Regions from separate parts of the Methyloterricola oryzae genome, predicted to be linked through region 1. Evidence: riboswitches for the same ligand, from Rfam matches in the RefSeq annotation. Region 1 holds a riboswitch; the other holds the start of a gene.
The links. A riboswitch is a leader RNA that binds a small molecule or an ion and turns the genes downstream of it on or off. The one in region 1 is predicted to bind cyclic di-GMP.
Positions count from the first base shown of each region.

Region 1 (8,020 bases):
GCATTTCCGCCGATCCAAAGCGACCAGTCTCCCGCGCTCAGGTGATAGGTGTTGGACGCGGCGTTGCCGTTTCCGACATCGACATGGGCGCAATAGCTCATGCCCATGTGGTTGCCCTATTGGCAAAATTATGGGTCAGAGGATTCTGTCCCGCGGTGCTGATGCCCTGGTACAGGGTGAAGCCGGGCTTGAGGTCGTTGCCCAATGCGCTGCCTTCTTCGTTGGGGCCTTCGAGATTGGCCACCGGCCCGTTGCTCAAGGTAATCGTGATATCGGTGGCCTGGATGAGGGTAAAGCGCAGGTGCTGGGTGGTGTGGTTCCAGCCCTGGCCGATTCCAACCCCACTCCAACTGAACTGCTCGACACCATAGAGCGAATGCCCGGAGAGCATCGGGTTCCGGAGTCCGTAGGCGCTGCCCAGCACCGACCAGGTCTCGCCGGGGGCGAGGCCGTCCACCCAGCGCTGGTATTCCGCGCCGTAATAGGTCCCGGTCGGGAAGTAAGTTCCAGTTTTGCTGTTGTAAATAACGATTTCAGACCCGAAGGCGCCGGCGTCCGGGGTGTGGGTATAGGCGGAAGCGGCTTGTGCGGTGGCTAAGGCCAGGGTGGCCAGAGCAAGATGCGGTTGTCTCATGGTGAACTGACTCCTGAGGTGGTTGCTTTCTGTTGGTTAAGCGGCTGGGGACGCTGTCCGGTTCCCGCTCCCGCCGCTTCCGCAAGGAGGCAGCCCAGCCGTCTCCATCCCGGGAGACACGCAGATTTTCGGCCCCGCCTTGCGGCGGGTGTGGCGCGCTTAAATGGACGCAGGTCTTGCGCCACCCCAAAAAAACTACGGGATACGGAGATATCTACCTTTTGAGTGATCTGGCTGGCGCAGCATTTGCCTCAGTTCGAGGCAAATGCCTGATATGTATGTCAGTGCGACTGCTGGCGCAGCAGCGACTCGGCGTTGCGGAGATTTTGCTGGGCGGCGGGGTTGCTCGGGTCGAGGGCCGCGGCGCGGCGGAAGTAATCCAGTGCCTCCGGCAAGCGTTCCAGATTGGCGAGAGCCACCGCCAGGGTGTTGAGGGTTTCGGCTTCGTCGGGCTTGGTCTGCAAGGCCTTCTGCAAATGGGGAATTGCGGAATCCAGCCGGCGGCTGCGCACCAGGGCCAGTCCCAGCTTCTGATTGGCGACGGCATCTTCGGCATCCAGTACCAGGGCGCGCTGCAGGTAGCGGATGGCCTCGGCGTCCCGCTGCTGGCGGGTGAGGAGGTCGCCCATCATGCGCAGGGCCTTCAGGTTTTGGGGATTGGCGTCCAGCACCGCCTGCAGTTTGCGCCGCGTGCCCTCGGGATCTCGTTCCCCATCGTTGGGTTCGATGAGTTCCAGCATGTTGGCCGCAGCCATGTCCCCCAGGTTATCTCGTCGCGCCGACTCGGCCGCTTGCAGGCTCTGCGGCGGCGGGGCAGGACCTTCAAGGGCGAGTTGCAGCGGCGAGAGGTGCCGGCCGATCGCCGGTGCCAGACGCACCGCCCGCAGATCGGTTTCCTCGAAGTCGTTGATGGAGTACGCCAGTTTGGGGCGGTCATCGGTAAATTCGACAGCGCCTTCTAGATTGGCCAGGGCCTGCAGTTCATCGCCGGTAGCGAGGAAGCCCGCCAGGAAAACCGGGAAGCGGTCTTGCGCGAATCCCGGGCCGCCCCAATGGGAATAGGCCAGGTCGCTGCGAATATCCGCTTGCGCCAGCCGTTGCGTGAAGGCGGGTTCCGAAATTCCCCGGCTCGCGCCATTGAAGCCCATCAGCAACAGCTCGTTGCCGTTGTACCAGAGCTTCGCCTGCGGAAATTCGGCGAGGAAGGTCTTGATGATGCTGGCGAATTCCGCCTCGCGCAGGAACTCGATGGGCACAAACTGCACGATCATGCCGCCTGGACGCAGGCGCTCCCTAGCCTCGTGGTAGAACTCGCGGGTGTAGAAGACATCGACGCCGGGACGGTACAACTGGCCCACTTCCACGGAGAGCAGATCGTACTGATGCTTCGTGTGCTTCACGTACCCGCGGCCGTCCTCGGCCAGCAGGCGGACGCGACCGTCGTTCATCCAGCCCGATTCGAAGTTGCGGCGAGCGAAATCGAACAGCTTGGGCTCGATGTCCACCACATCCAGCGTCTGGATGGGGTACTGCAGAAAACGGCTGGCCGTCTGGCCCACGCCCAACCCGATGACCAGCACGTCCTTGGCCTCGGGGTAATGGAACATGGGCACGTGGGCCACCATGACCTGATGGTTCTTCTTGGAAGTGCCCTGCCAGAGCTGGCTCACCAGCATGATCTTGGCATCGCCGCGCTGGATGACGGCAAGGGTTGAATTGTGCCCCTCCTCGAAATCCACCAGTGCATCCGGGCCGGCGATGTAGTCGTTGGGGATGCGCGCCGGCGACACGGAGGGCATGAGCAGCCAGAGTCCGGCGCAGGCTGTCACGAATGCTGCCGACGCGATGGGCCGAGGCGCGGCTGGACGGGCCTTGATGCGTGCAGGCGGCTTGAGGGCGAAGCTCGCGCCCATCGCGAGCAGGGCGGCGGTTAGTGCGGCGCCGGTGCTGGCATAGAGGCTGGCGTCCAGTCCGTATTCGGGCAGGAGGACAAAACCGGTGACCAGCGAACCCGCGACGCAGCCCAGGATGTTGAGGGCGGTCATGCGTCCCACCAGGCTACCGGCGTGCTCGGGGTCGTTGATGACGATGCGGTTGGCCAGCGGAAAGCTGGCCCCGGCGATCATGGCGGGCGGCAGCATGAGGACCATGTAGGGCAATACGCCGTATTGCTTCAAGTAAAGCCAGGCGATCACCGGCAGGTGCGTGAGCACCAGGGTCAGGGCCGCCGACCCGGCCTGGAGCGCCGCGAAACTTGCCAGGAGGCCGCGCCGATCCCGGGCGCGGTCGAACATAGGCGCCGCCAGCAGGCTGCCGGCCACGGTACCGGCCAGCACCACTGAGAGGGTGATGGTGTAGGTGTAAACGGTGTTGCGGATGAAGTTGGTGAGAAAGCGCGCCCAGACCAACTCATTGGCCAGGGCGGCGGCGCCGATGAGGAAGAACAGGGCGCCGGTCAGGATGTGTTGGGATTGGGTTCCGGGGTGGCTGGAGCTATCGCTGGTCGGGTGCTTCGCGCTTCCTCCTTCCCCTTCACCCTTCAAGGGGGAAGGCTGGGATGGGGGTTCCAGTCCCAACCGAGCTGTCAGCCGATAAAACCCTATGGCAGCAAGCAAATTGACCGTTGCAGCCAACCAGGTGGCGGCATTCAGGCCGACCCAGGGCAACAGGCCGAAGCCGGTTGCCGCGCAGCCCAGGGTCGCGCCCAGGGTGTTGATACCGTAGATAGCGCCAATGTTGGCGGAAATGCGTGCCGGGTCCCGCACCAGTTGCCGGACAAACAAGGGCAGGGTGCCGCCCATCAGCAGGGTAGGCGGCAGTAGCACCAAGGCAATCAGGGAGGCGCGAAGCGCGGTCAAGCCAATCGAATCGAGCGGCCAGGTGTTGTAAAGGGTGCCGAAGGCTGATTCGGCCCAGCCAAACAACACCGGGTTGAGGAGGCCGTTGGCGGCCAGCAGGCCTTCCAGCGCGGCACACCAGTACAAGGGCCGCTGGGCCTGCCGCGCCATATGGCCGAAGGCGAAACTGCCGAGGCCCAGGCCGATGAAGAACACGGCCAGCACGGTGGCGAGCGCCAGGGAACTGGAGCCGAAGGCCAGCGCGGCGCGCTTGATCCAGACGATTTCGTAGACGAGGCCGGCGAAGCCGGACAGGAAGACCAACAGGTAGACCACGGCGGATTCCTTGAAGCAGGCTCAGGGTTCGCGGCGGCACGGGCCGCACAGAGGGAGGGTTTCAGGTGTAATGCGCCTTCCGCTGCAGCCAATGCCGCGTGGCACATCGCTTCTCATAGCGGGCTTGGGGTCTAAAACCCGGCGGCATTATGCCACTCCCGCGGGATTGTGCGGTGCAAGTGCAGTCGCCTTCGTTTGCGAGCGGTCGCCACCCCGGCGTCGCGCCGGGGCTCACGAAGGTTGATGCCGTTATGGCGCGCAATAGCTGGGCGCATAGGTGACGGGCACGGCGCCGCTCATTTTGCCGCCGAAATCGGCCTTCACGCTGCAGGCGACCGCTGCACTGTCGGCCGCGAAGACCGCGCGCCAGGTGTTGTCGCGGCGAACCTGGATGTCCAGGGCGATGGGCGTTCCGCTGGCCGCGTCAACGATAGTGATGCGGCGGGTTTCCCGAAGCTCACGGCGCTTGGAGGCCGAGAAGGCGGGAGAGAATTTCAGCCGTCCGGTGACGGTCAACAGGCCGCTGCGGGCCCGCCAGCGGGCGCGGTCGATGCTCAACTCGGGCAGCACGTCGCCGTCACGCACGCCCCAGGCGAAATAGTCCGTCGCATAGCTGGCGTTGGCCCCCTGAAATCCCTGGAAGTTGAAAAACCAGCTGTTGTCGGCAAGTGGCGCATAGGCGGCGTCGGACCAATAAAAGACGCCTATGCCCTTGAATTCGATGCCGCCGCTACTGACCCGGTTGCCATTGAGCAGGGTGCCCGGCGTGAAATTGGAGAAATCCACATAGTACAAATGGCCCATCTCACTGCCACGACAGCGGTAGCCGTGGGAGATGCCCAGTTCTTCGTCCTGCGTCAGGCAGGTCGGGTCGGGCTGCGGGATGTGCGGGAGGCGCCAGTCGCTGAACCCCCCGTAAGCCAGTTGATCGGCCCAGGCCATGGCGCCGTACCAGGTCATCTGGCCGGAGGCGGCCTTGAAGTCCTGCGGGGTGAGCGTTCTGCCGGCGACGCCGCCCTTGGCGTTGGCGGCGGCGACGATCTCGGCGATCCGGCTGGGGTTGGCGGCGAACTCGGCTTTGGCGTAATTGGCGCTTTGCAGCCAGGTGATGTTCTGGGCGTCGTCGTAGATCATGCCGTCGCCGCGGTCGTGCAGGGCGGCCTGGGCGGCGGATGCGGCGAAGGCGAGCACGAGCAGGGACGGCAGTCGCTTGTTGTTGTTCATGTTTGAAACTCCCGAAAGTTCGGCTTCATGGCGGCGCAGTGCCGGCTTGGCGTACTGCGGCCTTGGACAAAAAACTGCCCGCGCACGGGGCGCGGGCAGCGGGTCGACTCAGGGCTGCGGCCGTCCGTGGCCGCGGCGCGCTCAAGCCGAAGCTTTGTCCTTGCGGCGGCCGATGATGCCCATGCCCGCCAGGGCGCTGCCGAACAGCCAGACGGCTGCCGGCACCGGCACGGTGGTGGTGCTGATGGTGAGGGCGTAGTTCTTGCCATGGCTGCCGTCGGCGTTGGCGACGTTGGCATAGTTGCCGCCGATCCACAGGCTGTAGTATCCGGGCTGCAGGATGCCGGGGCCGTCGGTCACGCTGTTCCAGGTGATGCTGCTGGCATTGGCCGTATTGGCGTCGTGGTCCAGATAGCTGACGTTGGTCCAGGGGTTCTGCTGATTATTGAACGTGTGGTTGCCGTCATTGACACCGGTGGTCGACGCGCCGCTGAAGATGGTGAAGGCGGGCTTGAGGTCGCCACCGAGAACGCCACTGCTTTCATTGGGGCCATGCTTGGTGGCATCCGCCGCCGCGTTGGACAGGGTGATGGTTACCGGACTGGCCTGAGACAATGAGAACAGGATGTGGTTGGAGGTGTGGTTCCAGCCGATGCTGGTGCCGCTGCCGCCGGCGCAGGTGCCGGCCTGGCACCAGCTCAACTGGCCGACACCGTAGGCGGCATGGTCATAGACATAGCCGGTGGGTTCGCCGGTATTTGGGTCAAGGTGCAGCGAGCCCGGCATCATGGCGTCGTGCATGCCGTAGTTGGAGGCGGTGATGGTGCCAGTGGTGCCGTTCGGGGCCTGGTCGACATTGGTGAAGATGTGATGGTACTGCACACCGTTGCCGACCTGGGTGCCGCTGGTGGCGGTATTCAGTCCCACGCGCTGCTTGTTGAAGTTGATCGCGTTGTCCGTGGCGCCGACGCCGTTGACATTGACCAGGTGGTTGTAGCCGGTGAGGGCATTGACGGTGTTGAGGTTGCCGCCGTAGTCGACGATCGTGGCCGCCTGTGCATTGATGCCGGCCACCAGGGCCGCGCCGCCCACAGCCAGCGCAATAGAAGTTTTTTTCATCACGTATCTCCGTTCGCTAGTTGAATTATGCGTTGCTGGATGAACGGCCGGGGAACGTTCCGCGTCCCCGCTCCCGCCGTTCATGGGAGGCAGCTCAGCCATCTTGAGTCCCTCAAGATCGTAGCTTTCCGGCCCCGCCTCGCAGCGGGTGTGGCGAAATTGGGCTGGCGTCCCTGCCCGGCCCCCGTCCGTGAGGGCCGAAAAATCAAGCCGGAATTGGTTTGCCGAGGCTATTGCCCGGCGGTCGTCCCTGTTCCAGCGTCTAATAAGAGACACACTGACTCAGCACGTTGTGTGCCAATAATATGTGATTGATATATAGTGAATTAAATTGCTTTTACGCGGATAAAGTGCGGGAAATGACCCAGGTGACTCGGCTTATGCCATACGAGCTGAGCGCTTGCTTGGTGGGCGTTGATTCTGTGGGGTTCTTTCAGGCGGTATCCACCGCCAAAGGAAAGCGTGTTCTCTCGTTCCCACGCTCTGCGTGGGAACGCTGCTTTGGCGCTCTGCGCCGGGGGTGGACGCGGAGCGTCCGGGGATGGGCTCCGACGCGGAGCATGGGAGCCAGGGCAGGGTTGGTTCTCGTGGCCGCGCTCTGAATGGGAAAAGTGGCTTGGCGTTTCGCATTCTCTCGTTCCCATGCTCTGCGTGGGAACGCTGCTTTGGCGCTCTGCGCCTGGGGTTGATGCAGAGCGTACGGGGATGGGCTCCCACGCGGAGCCTGGGGCCCCCGGAAATGGGCAAAAAAATCCCGGAACCGTCGCCGGTCCCGGGTTGTTCAGAGTCACGAAGTTAACGCAGGTGGGAAGGGATTAGTCCTTGTCTTTTTTGCCCTTGTCGTGGTGGTGGTCATCGTCGCGCTCGCGCTTGGGCTCGTTGACGTGTACGAAGGTCCAGCGGGTGGTCTGCTTGGACTCGCCCGGCTTGTCGTCGGTGGCGGTGAAGTACACCTTGTAGGTGTTGCCTGCTTCAGCGCGGTCCGGCGTGTAGACCCAGGTGGCTTCCCACTTTCCGGTCTTCTTGTTGAAGAAGGTGTTTTTGATCTGGGCACCTTCGGGTCCTTTGTTGATGAAGAAGCGCACCTTGTCGCCATCCGGGTCCTGAGCCTGCAGGCGGATCTTCAACTGCTTGCCAGGATTCGCAGCGTACCAGCCAGCGGTCCAGTCAAACTGCGGAGCGCGGTTCTCCTGCGGCAGTGCCTTGACGTTGAGGGTGACCGTTTCCTCGGTGCTAAAGCCGTCCGTGTCGGTTGCTTTGAATACCAGGGTGTGCGGACCCGCATCGTCTGCGGTCGGCGTCCATTTGAACAGGGCATTGCCCTGGGCGTCGATCACCAGCACCGGTACCGCATGGCCGATCTTGCACTGGCTGCTGTCCCCTGATGTCGAAAGGCTTGGCGTCGTCGCGGCAGCAGTGGCCAGCAGCGTGTTTAGCGAACTCTCCTCACCCGAGTCAGACAAGGCGCTGCTCACGGTATCGGTCAGATCGCCGGCCAATTCGGCTACCGCTTCGTTGTCCAGGGTGGCGCTGACATCGACGGTCTGACCTTGCGGGTCCGTGCTCTTGACCAGCAGGCTGATTGACTCGCCAACATTGGAATCGCCATCGCCGCTGCCCGTAACTTCCAAGGTGGGTGAATCGGTGGGACCCGGAGTCGGGGTTGGTGATGCCGAAGGTTCGGGCGTGGGCGAAGCCGAAGGCGACGGACTCGGGCTTGCTGACGGTGCCGGAGAAGCGGACGGTGACGGGCTTGGCGAGGCCGAAGGCGATGGGCTCGGGCTTGTGCTCGGAGCCGGAGTTGCCGATGGGGCCGGGGTAGGCGTGGCTGGCGCAGGCGTCGGCGTTGCTGGTGTCGGAGTGGGCGTGG
Region 1 is NZ_JYNS01000013.1:99,207-107,226, forward strand. It holds gene EK23_RS23365 (hypothetical protein) at 1-107, opposite strand, end outside; gene EK23_RS16105 (hypothetical protein) at 98-634, opposite strand; gene EK23_RS16110 (fused MFS/spermidine synthase) at 916-3,807, opposite strand; gene EK23_RS16115 (Lcl C-terminal domain-containing protein) at 4,057-5,031, opposite strand; gene EK23_RS16120 (VPLPA-CTERM sorting domain-containing protein) at 5,173-6,150, opposite strand; cyclic di-GMP riboswitch class I at 6,236-6,315, opposite strand; gene EK23_RS23980 (hypothetical protein) at 6,966-8,020, opposite strand, start outside.

Region 2 (8,020 bases), on a different contig from region 1:
GGGGGATTTTATGCTGCTCGAACGTCTTATCCTGGGAGGAGGCCGTAAAGTGCCTCCATGACTATTGATCAGGCCCAAATGTACCCTCCAGGTATTTTGGGCCGACGCCGATGTCGGTAAGCGCCCGACCTTGGCTGACACGGCCTGTGGCCGCGCCGGGGCATCCGGGCCCCGCGTTAACCCGGCCACTAAGGGCCGGGTTAGCAACAGCGAGGAGTTCAGCATGATCAAGACCATGATTGTTTATCTTGTGCCCTTGTTTGGAATTATGCCGCTGCCCTGGTCGGTAGACGCCGGAATCCTGTCGGGCGGTCATTGGAGCGCCGCGGCCTGCGACCAGGAGCCAGTCCCGTCCGCCATCGAATCGAGCGGCGCTGAGGCTTGTAACGCCAGTCTCAAGCGGGTGCGGAAATTCGAGCAAAGGGCCCAGGCCTACATCACCTGCGTGGTGCAGGAGGCCAATGGAGACTACGAGGCCAGCGCGAAGGCGGCCAATGCGCAGCCGGCCCGATTCGAGGCGGCCTTGAGTGAGATCCAGGGCCCGGCCACGGCGATCAATGCCAGGCTCGACCGGCCATAGTGAGGAGACCGGGCCGTGAGCGGAGCGTTCAGCCAGTTGCCCTGTCCGCTCTGTTCGACTAGCGCGCCGGCATTCTTCCAGCAACGCGACCGCGTCTTTCATGAGTGTCCCGAGTGCCGTCTGATCTTCGCGGACCCGGCCAGCCATGTATCGCTCGAGCGGGAGAAGACGGAATACGATCTGCATCGGAATCATCCCGAGGATGCAGGCTACCGGCGATTCCTGTCACGGCTGGCTGAGCCTTTGATCGATCGCTTGAAGCCTGGCATGGAAGGCCTCGATTATGGCTGTGGTCCGGGCCCGGTCTTGGGACTGATGCTGCAGGAGGCGAGGATGCGTGTGGCCGCCTACGATCCGATCTATGCGCCTGATTCAAGCCATTTGTCGCGGCAGTACGACTTTTTGACCTGCACGGAAGTGGTGGAGCATTTTCGCGAACCGGCGGCCGAATGGGCAAAGATGTTGGCGCTGGTCCGGCCGGGCGGTTGGCTGGGCATCATGACGCAACCGGTGATCAGCCGCGAGCGCTTCGTCAACTGGCAATACAAGAACGATCCCACCCATGTGAGCTTCCACGCGGAGGCGAGCTTCGACTGGATCGCCCGGCAGTATGGGCTGTTGCTGGAGCGGCCGGCGCGGGATGTGTTTCTGCTGCGGAAGCGTCAGTAACCATAGGGTTCCTCGCCCTGAGCGCAGCGTGCCGGGTAGAGCTTACCGGGACCTGACCCCGCGGTTGGTCTGAGCGGGGCGGGAGAAAGAAAAACCCGCCGACCTGAAGGTGGCGGGTTCCAAAGGACGAGGCCTGCTGTTGGGGAATCAGGCCGTCACGCCGGCCTTTTCCTTGCGGCGGCCGACGATGCCCATGCCGGCCAGGGCGCTGCCGAACAGCCAGACAGCGGCGGGCACCGGCACGGCCGAGGTGGTGATGCCTAGCTTGTAGTTGTCCACCCCGGTATTCCATTTGGAGAAGTCGACGCCGCCCAAATAGATGGAGTAGATTTTGCCGGCTTCAGCCAGGAATACGAAGTCGTTGACGGCGTCAACGTTATCCGAATATTTCAGGTTGGTGAGGCCCGTTGTGCCGAACGGGTTATCCTGGTTATACGGACGTCCCGCTGCGGGATTATTCCAGGCGCCATGGTGGCTGTAGTTGCCGGTATTGGTGTCCATACCCTCGAAAACGGTGATTCCGAACCGGCTGAAGGTGGGGCTCTGGGCGCCCAAGGTTGACGGGTTCAGGTGGACGAACTGGGTCACATTGGACTGCAGCAGACCGATATCGGTCTGGTGTTTCCAACCGGTTGGGGTCACGTTGTCACGCCATGCACCGCCGCCGGTGTCGATCTCGGCGGCAGTGGTGTAGTAAGGCGAGGAGTTGTACTTGGTGGAATCGGCAGCCGAAATTTCCGCGGAGTCGCCTGCACTTCCAAGTGAAACTGCCCAGTTCAGGTGCGATGATCCGCCGTACCCGAACGGAAGAGCGCCGCCTGTCGTACCGAGCCAAGGAAGGACTGTGCCTTTGTTGCCCTGGCTCTCTGGACCGGTCGCGATAGTGTCCACATCTGCTCCGTCATAAACTCGGGTCCAGCCATCAGTGGCGGTCGTCGCGGCTGTGGTGAAAGTGTTGTACATGGTGGTGGAGGCCGCCGAAGCATCGGAGATGGCCGCGACGGATAACGCGGAGCCGGCGAGAGCCATGCTGATGGCCTTGGCCAGTTTAGTTCTATTTTTGTTCATGTATAGTTACCTTGTCACTGTGCTATGAGTGGTTGGTTTTTTTCATAGGCAGTGATGTCCGCGGCGCCCCGCTCCCGCTAAGGTGTGGTGTCGCGGTCCTCCCCATCACATGGAAGGCAGCCCGGCTGGCTTGGTGCCCAAGTCCCGTGGCTTTCCGGCCCCGCCTCGCGGCGAGTGTGGCATTGGCATCCTGCCTGCTGACGGTCCAACTTCCATCCATGGCTATAAGCCTTTATGTCCTTGTGCTTTCCCGAAGCGCAGCGTCGTGACGCCTAATGTCATAAGTGAGGAACTGAGAGCAACAGCTTACGACATGGTGCTACATAAGCATGTGCTATGCCATATTCAGCTACTGGTTTAACAATGGCTTATGAGTCTATTACTGGACGAAAGTGTGGGAAATCACTTAGTCTGTGGGATCTGGCTCAGAATGCTGGCGCCCTGAGGGTTGTTGCCGCGTTGTATTTCCGGTGCGCGCGATAAGGGAGTGACTTAGTTATAGAATGAACCGCAAGCAGGGCCTTTCTGCGACTTTGGAAGGGTGTCAAGCGTCTGGCTTGACGGCACGATTCCTGGGACGATCTAATTGCTTTCTCCCAATCGCACCATTTCTACTGATCTCATTCGGATCTCTTTATGGAGCAAATCAAGGTACTGTTCGTATGCATGGGCAATATCTGCCGCTCGCCCACGGCGGAAGGCGTTTTCCGCAAGCTGGTCGAAGATGAAGGTGTTGCCGATTTTTTTCATATCGATTCCGCAGGCACTCACGCTTACCACGTTAACAACCCACCGGACCACCGCGCCCAGAAAGCAGCTCTGGCGCGGGGAATCGACATCAGTCCTCTGCGTGCGCGCCAGGTCGCTGTGGGGGATTTTTCAAGGTTTCATCACATCCTGGTGATGGATCAGGAAAACTATGACGCACTTCGATTCATGTGTCCCAAGCCGCACACGCATAAGTTGCAGTTTTTCCTGGATTACGCGCCGGCCCTGCAGACACGCGAGGTTCCCGATCCCTATTACGGTGGTCCCCAGGGCTTTGAGCGGGTGCTGGACATGATTGAACAGGCCTCGCGGGGCTTTCTCGATCGGGTCAGGCGGGAAGGCTTCGACACGAACTGACAAATTGCCACACGCGCGAGGGATGAAGCGTATGCCTTCGGAACGGGCCTGCTGAGGTGCAGTCCGCCCTCGCGCGCCACATCCTGTTGCCTTTGCACGAGCGCCTGCTCCGCCGGCCTACGCTTGCATTCCTTAGCCAGATGCGCGCAAGCCAATGGCTGTCGCGCAACGCAATCGAAGCACTGCAGGCCGATCGTCTCAGGTCACTGCTGCAGTCCGCCCTCCATCACAGTCCGTGGCATGCGGGCCGCATCCAGGCGTCCGGAATCGATCTGGAAGCGCGGAATTTGCTCGCGGAGTTACGGCGCCTGCCGACGATGGACAAGGCCGAGGCGGCGGCCCACCGCGACGCCATGGTGTGGCACCAGGCTCCGGGCGGCGCAATTCCCTACAGCACTGGCGGCTCAAGCGGAACGCCATTGCGCTTCTATTTTGGCAAGCGGCGGCAGGCGGCGGACATGGCAAGCCGCTTCCGCGCACGTGAATGGTGGGGTCACCGCTTTGGCGAGCCGGAGTTGCTCTTGTGGGGAGCACCCATCGAACTGAGCCGCAGCGACGCGGTACGCGCGTTGCGTGACCGCAGTTTGAATCAATTGATGCTCAACGCATTCGCCATGAATGCGGCTAGCATGGACGGCTATCTGGATGCCATCGAGGCCTGGCGTCCCTCCTGCATCTACGGTTACGCCAGCAGCTTGAGCCTGTTGGCGGCCCATGTGCGCAGCCGTCGGAGAATCCTGCGCCTGCCATCGCTCAAGGTGGTCTACACGACGGGCGAAACGCTGTACCCGCACCAGCGGCAGTTGATCCGCGAGATCTTTGCCGCGCCGGTTGCCAACGAATATGGCTGCCGCGATGGGGGGCTCATCGCCATGGAGTCACCGGACGGACAGATGCTGCTCAGCAGTGAGTCGGTGATTCTGGAGATTCTGGACGCGGAGGGTCGCGAGGTGGCGGTCGGTGAGGACGGTGAGGCAGTCATCACCAATCTCTACTCGGATGTGCAGCCCTTCATCCGTTATCGCACGGGTGATCTGGTGCGCCGATCGGATGCCGGCTGTGCCAGCGGGCGTGGCCTGCATGTGCTCGGCGATGTCATGGGGCGTCGTACGGATTTCGTGGTTCGGCCGGATGGTTCATTGTTGCACGGCCTGGCACTCATCTATGTCTTGCGCGAAACCCTGGGCGTTGCCGAGTTCAAGATCATTCAGCACGCGCTGGAAGATTTCGAGGTATTGGTCCGGCCCGGCGAAGGATGGGATGCGGCCAGTCGGGTGGCGATTACCCAGGGAATTCAGGCTCGGGTGGGCGAGGCTGCGCGGGTTCGTGTCGTGTCTGTGGAGTCCATTGAGCCGGAGGCTTCCGGCAAGCATCGCTACGTGGTCAGCCATGTGGCGATGCCCCGGCAGTTTGAAATACTCTCTGCGGACTGAGTCCGGCCGGGCGGAGCGGTTCAGTCGCCCTCGGACACGGTAAGATCCATACCCGGTCGGAACTGTTTGACGACGCCTGCGCCGTTCCATTTCCTCAGATCGGCCAGGGTGACATTGAACTTCTTGGAGATAGCGGACAGGGAATCGCCCCGCTTGACTTTGTAGCGTAGCGACGGCGCTTCCTTCGCGGCCAGACTTGCCTTGGCAGTTTTGCGTGAGGGCACTTCCTTGCCGATTACCAACTGCTGCCCCCACTTGACGGGGGTCTTGGCGGACATGTGATTCATCTCGCGCAATTCGTCCACGCCAACGCCGTTCTTGCGCGCAATGGAGAACAGGGTATCGCCTTTCTGCACCGTGTAGTTCACATTCCTGTGCGGCGCCTCGACGGCGTTGCCTTTTGAGGCAATGGGCAAACGGTCGTGGATTCTCCCGCGGTAGCTCGTTGCGGTTTCTTCCTGCGTGGTCTCCCGATAACTCCGGTAACTTTTTGAACCGCCGCGCGCATGGCTGTCGATTCCCGCCTCGATCCGGCCGGAATCATCCGCTGACGGCTCGGTGGCGGCAGTAATCAAATCGTCCTGATACAGCGAGTCCTCGACATCGCTGTGGCGGCCGTGGCCAATGCCAGCCTCCACCAGTCGCGGCAGCGCCTCCTTGAAGCTGCGGTACTTGTGCGCGGGAACGTACAAGCGATAGGACCCGTGCACATCGGCCACCTTGTGCTTGAAGCCGGGGTTCAATTCCATCATCTGATCCAGCGACAGGCCGGCCTCGTCGGCAGCCAGGGCCAGATCCAGTTGCGACTTCACCACCACGGTCTTGAACAGCGCCTTGTTGGGAATTTCCCGTAGGTCGATCCCGTAGCGGTCCGCGTTGGCGAAGACTCTGGACACGGCCAGCAGGCGCGGCACGTAGGTGCGTGTCTCCCTGGGGAGGTTGAGCGACCAGAAATCCGTGGGCAAACCGCGCGCTTCGTTGCGCTGGATGGCTCTGGATACGGCGCCTTCGCCACAGTTGTAGGCGGCAATCGCGAGCAGCCAGTCGCCGCCGAAATCCATGTGGAGTTTCTTCAGGTACTTGATGGCGGCCCGCGTCGATGCGTAAACGTCTCTGCGCCCGTCATAGGAGCGGCTCTTCTTGAGCCCATAGAGCCGTCCGGTTGAAGGTATGAACTGCCAGATGCCGGCGGCGTGAGCCGGGGAGATGGCGTGCGGTTTGAAAGCGCTTTCAATCACAGGCAAAAGCGCAAGTTCCCCGGGCACCTCATGCTTCTCAACCTGCCTTACGATAGAGTACAGAAACGGCTCGGCGCGGCTCTGCACCCGTTCGATGTAATCCGGATGGTCGACAAACCAGGCCAATTCGCGGTCGATGTCCGGATGATTGACGGCGGGCAGGTCGTAGTGGTCGAACAGGCGCTCCCAAAGGTTTTCGTACTTGGACGAACCGCCGGTCTTGGTGCTCCGCGAGGATTTCTTCTTGAAGTGGAGATTGTCGGTGAATTTGCCCGACTGAGTTGACTCCGGCGGAACATTATCCGTTAAATTTGTCTCACCCTTGAGCTTGTTTGGATTGCTGGAACAGCCGGAGAGAGAAAGCGCCACAATCGATGCGCAACAGATGATGCGGGGGAGAGATTTTCGCCGACTCAATGGTGTGTTCCTCAGGACTTTCATCCGATGAGACATTGCATTAATTGATCCTACAACACAATGAACCTAAAGCAAACCCTCGCAACCCCCGCCCGTTCACGACAGCAGTTTCTCGCGTGGTATCACGCCCAAGGCCCAGGACAGTTGCTGCGGACTATTGAAGCGAGCTATCTCCTTACGGCTACCAAGCTTACGTACAATCAAAAAATATTACAAGTTGGCTGGATGGGTACGGAAAAGCACTATATCGATCACGATCTTCGGGCAAATCTCGCCATCGTGGACATCGACGGGACTGCCTCCCCAACTGCCGAGTCGGTCATGCGGGGGGATGCAGAGGCCCTGCCCGTGGCGACCGAGAGCATCGACGTGCTCGTGCTTCCGCACGTTCTGGAATTCGAGGATAATCCGCACCAGGTACTGAGCGAGGCCGTTCGTGTGCTCAAGCCGGAAGGGCTGATGATCGTCTTGGGCATCAACCCGTGGAGTCCCAAGTCAATGGCCAAGTACCTGATCTTTCGCAGCGATTTCACATTGAAAAACCGCATCGGGTGCTACCGGCTGATGGACTGGTTGACCCTGCTGAAATTGGAGTCCGAGTTTTCCGCCGGTTTCGGCCTGTCTTCCAGCCAGACCGTATTCCGTCCCGACTCGATGCTTACGCGTTCGTTGGCTCACCTGGCAACCTCCTATGCTGTCAAGGCGACCAAGCGGACCTACACCTTGATCCCGATCAGATCGGTCTGGGTCAGGCCCGCCGGTATCTTGCCGGGACAAGTCATAGACACCCCGTTGATGCGTAAATAGTCCATGTCTTCCAAAGTGATCTGTTACACCGACGGCGCCTGCAAGGGCAATCCTGGTCCGGGGGGCTGGGGCGTTTTGCTGACCTATGGGGACAAGTCAAAAGAGATTTATGGCGGGGAGGCCATAACCACCAACAACCGTATGGAACTGATGGCGGCGATCCGCGCCTTGGAAACTTTGACGCGGCCCTGTGAAATCTGCCTGGTCACGGATTCGGTCTATCTGTCCAAGGGTATTTCCGAATGGTTGCCCAACTGGATCAGGCGCGGGTGGAAAACCGCCGGCAACGAGCCTGTGAAGAACGCCGATTTGTGGCAGCGCCTCAATGGTGCCCGGACGCGACACAGGATAGAGTGGCAGTGGGTTAAAGGTCACGCAGGACATCCGGGTAACGAGCGGGCTGACGTACTGGCTAACCGTGGCGTCAGCGAAGTGCTGGCGGCCCAGAGGGGCGCGGGCGGATGAGACAGATCGTTCTGGATACGGAAACCACCGGCCTGAATCCGGAAGAAGGACATCGCGTCATTGAAATCGGCTGCGTGGAGATACTGAATCGCAGGCTGACCGGCAACCGCTTTCACGTCTACATCAACCCGGAGCGAGAAATCGACCCTGGCGCGGTGGAAGTCCATGGATTGGATAACGCCTTCCTGGCGGACAAGCCAAGGTTCGCGGATATCGCG
Region 2 is NZ_JYNS01000002.1:291,917-299,936, forward strand. It holds gene EK23_RS05045 (hypothetical protein) at 224-580, shown strand; gene EK23_RS05050 (class I SAM-dependent methyltransferase) at 596-1,249, shown strand; gene EK23_RS21505 (VPLPA-CTERM sorting domain-containing protein) at 1,397-2,317, opposite strand; cyclic di-GMP riboswitch class I at 2,430-2,508, opposite strand; gene EK23_RS05065 (low molecular weight protein-tyrosine-phosphatase) at 2,954-3,442, shown strand; gene EK23_RS05070 (phenylacetate--CoA ligase family protein) at 3,499-4,875, shown strand; gene EK23_RS05075 (transglycosylase SLT domain-containing protein) at 4,896-6,482, opposite strand; gene EK23_RS05080 (class I SAM-dependent methyltransferase) at 6,591-7,337, shown strand; gene rnhA (ribonuclease HI) at 7,341-7,802, shown strand; gene dnaQ (DNA polymerase III subunit epsilon) at 7,799-8,020, shown strand, end outside.
Region 2: linked by a shared signal. The riboswitch ahead of EK23_RS21505 (VPLPA-CTERM sorting domain-containing protein) and the one ahead of EK23_RS16120 (VPLPA-CTERM sorting domain-containing protein) in region 1 are both predicted to bind cyclic di-GMP.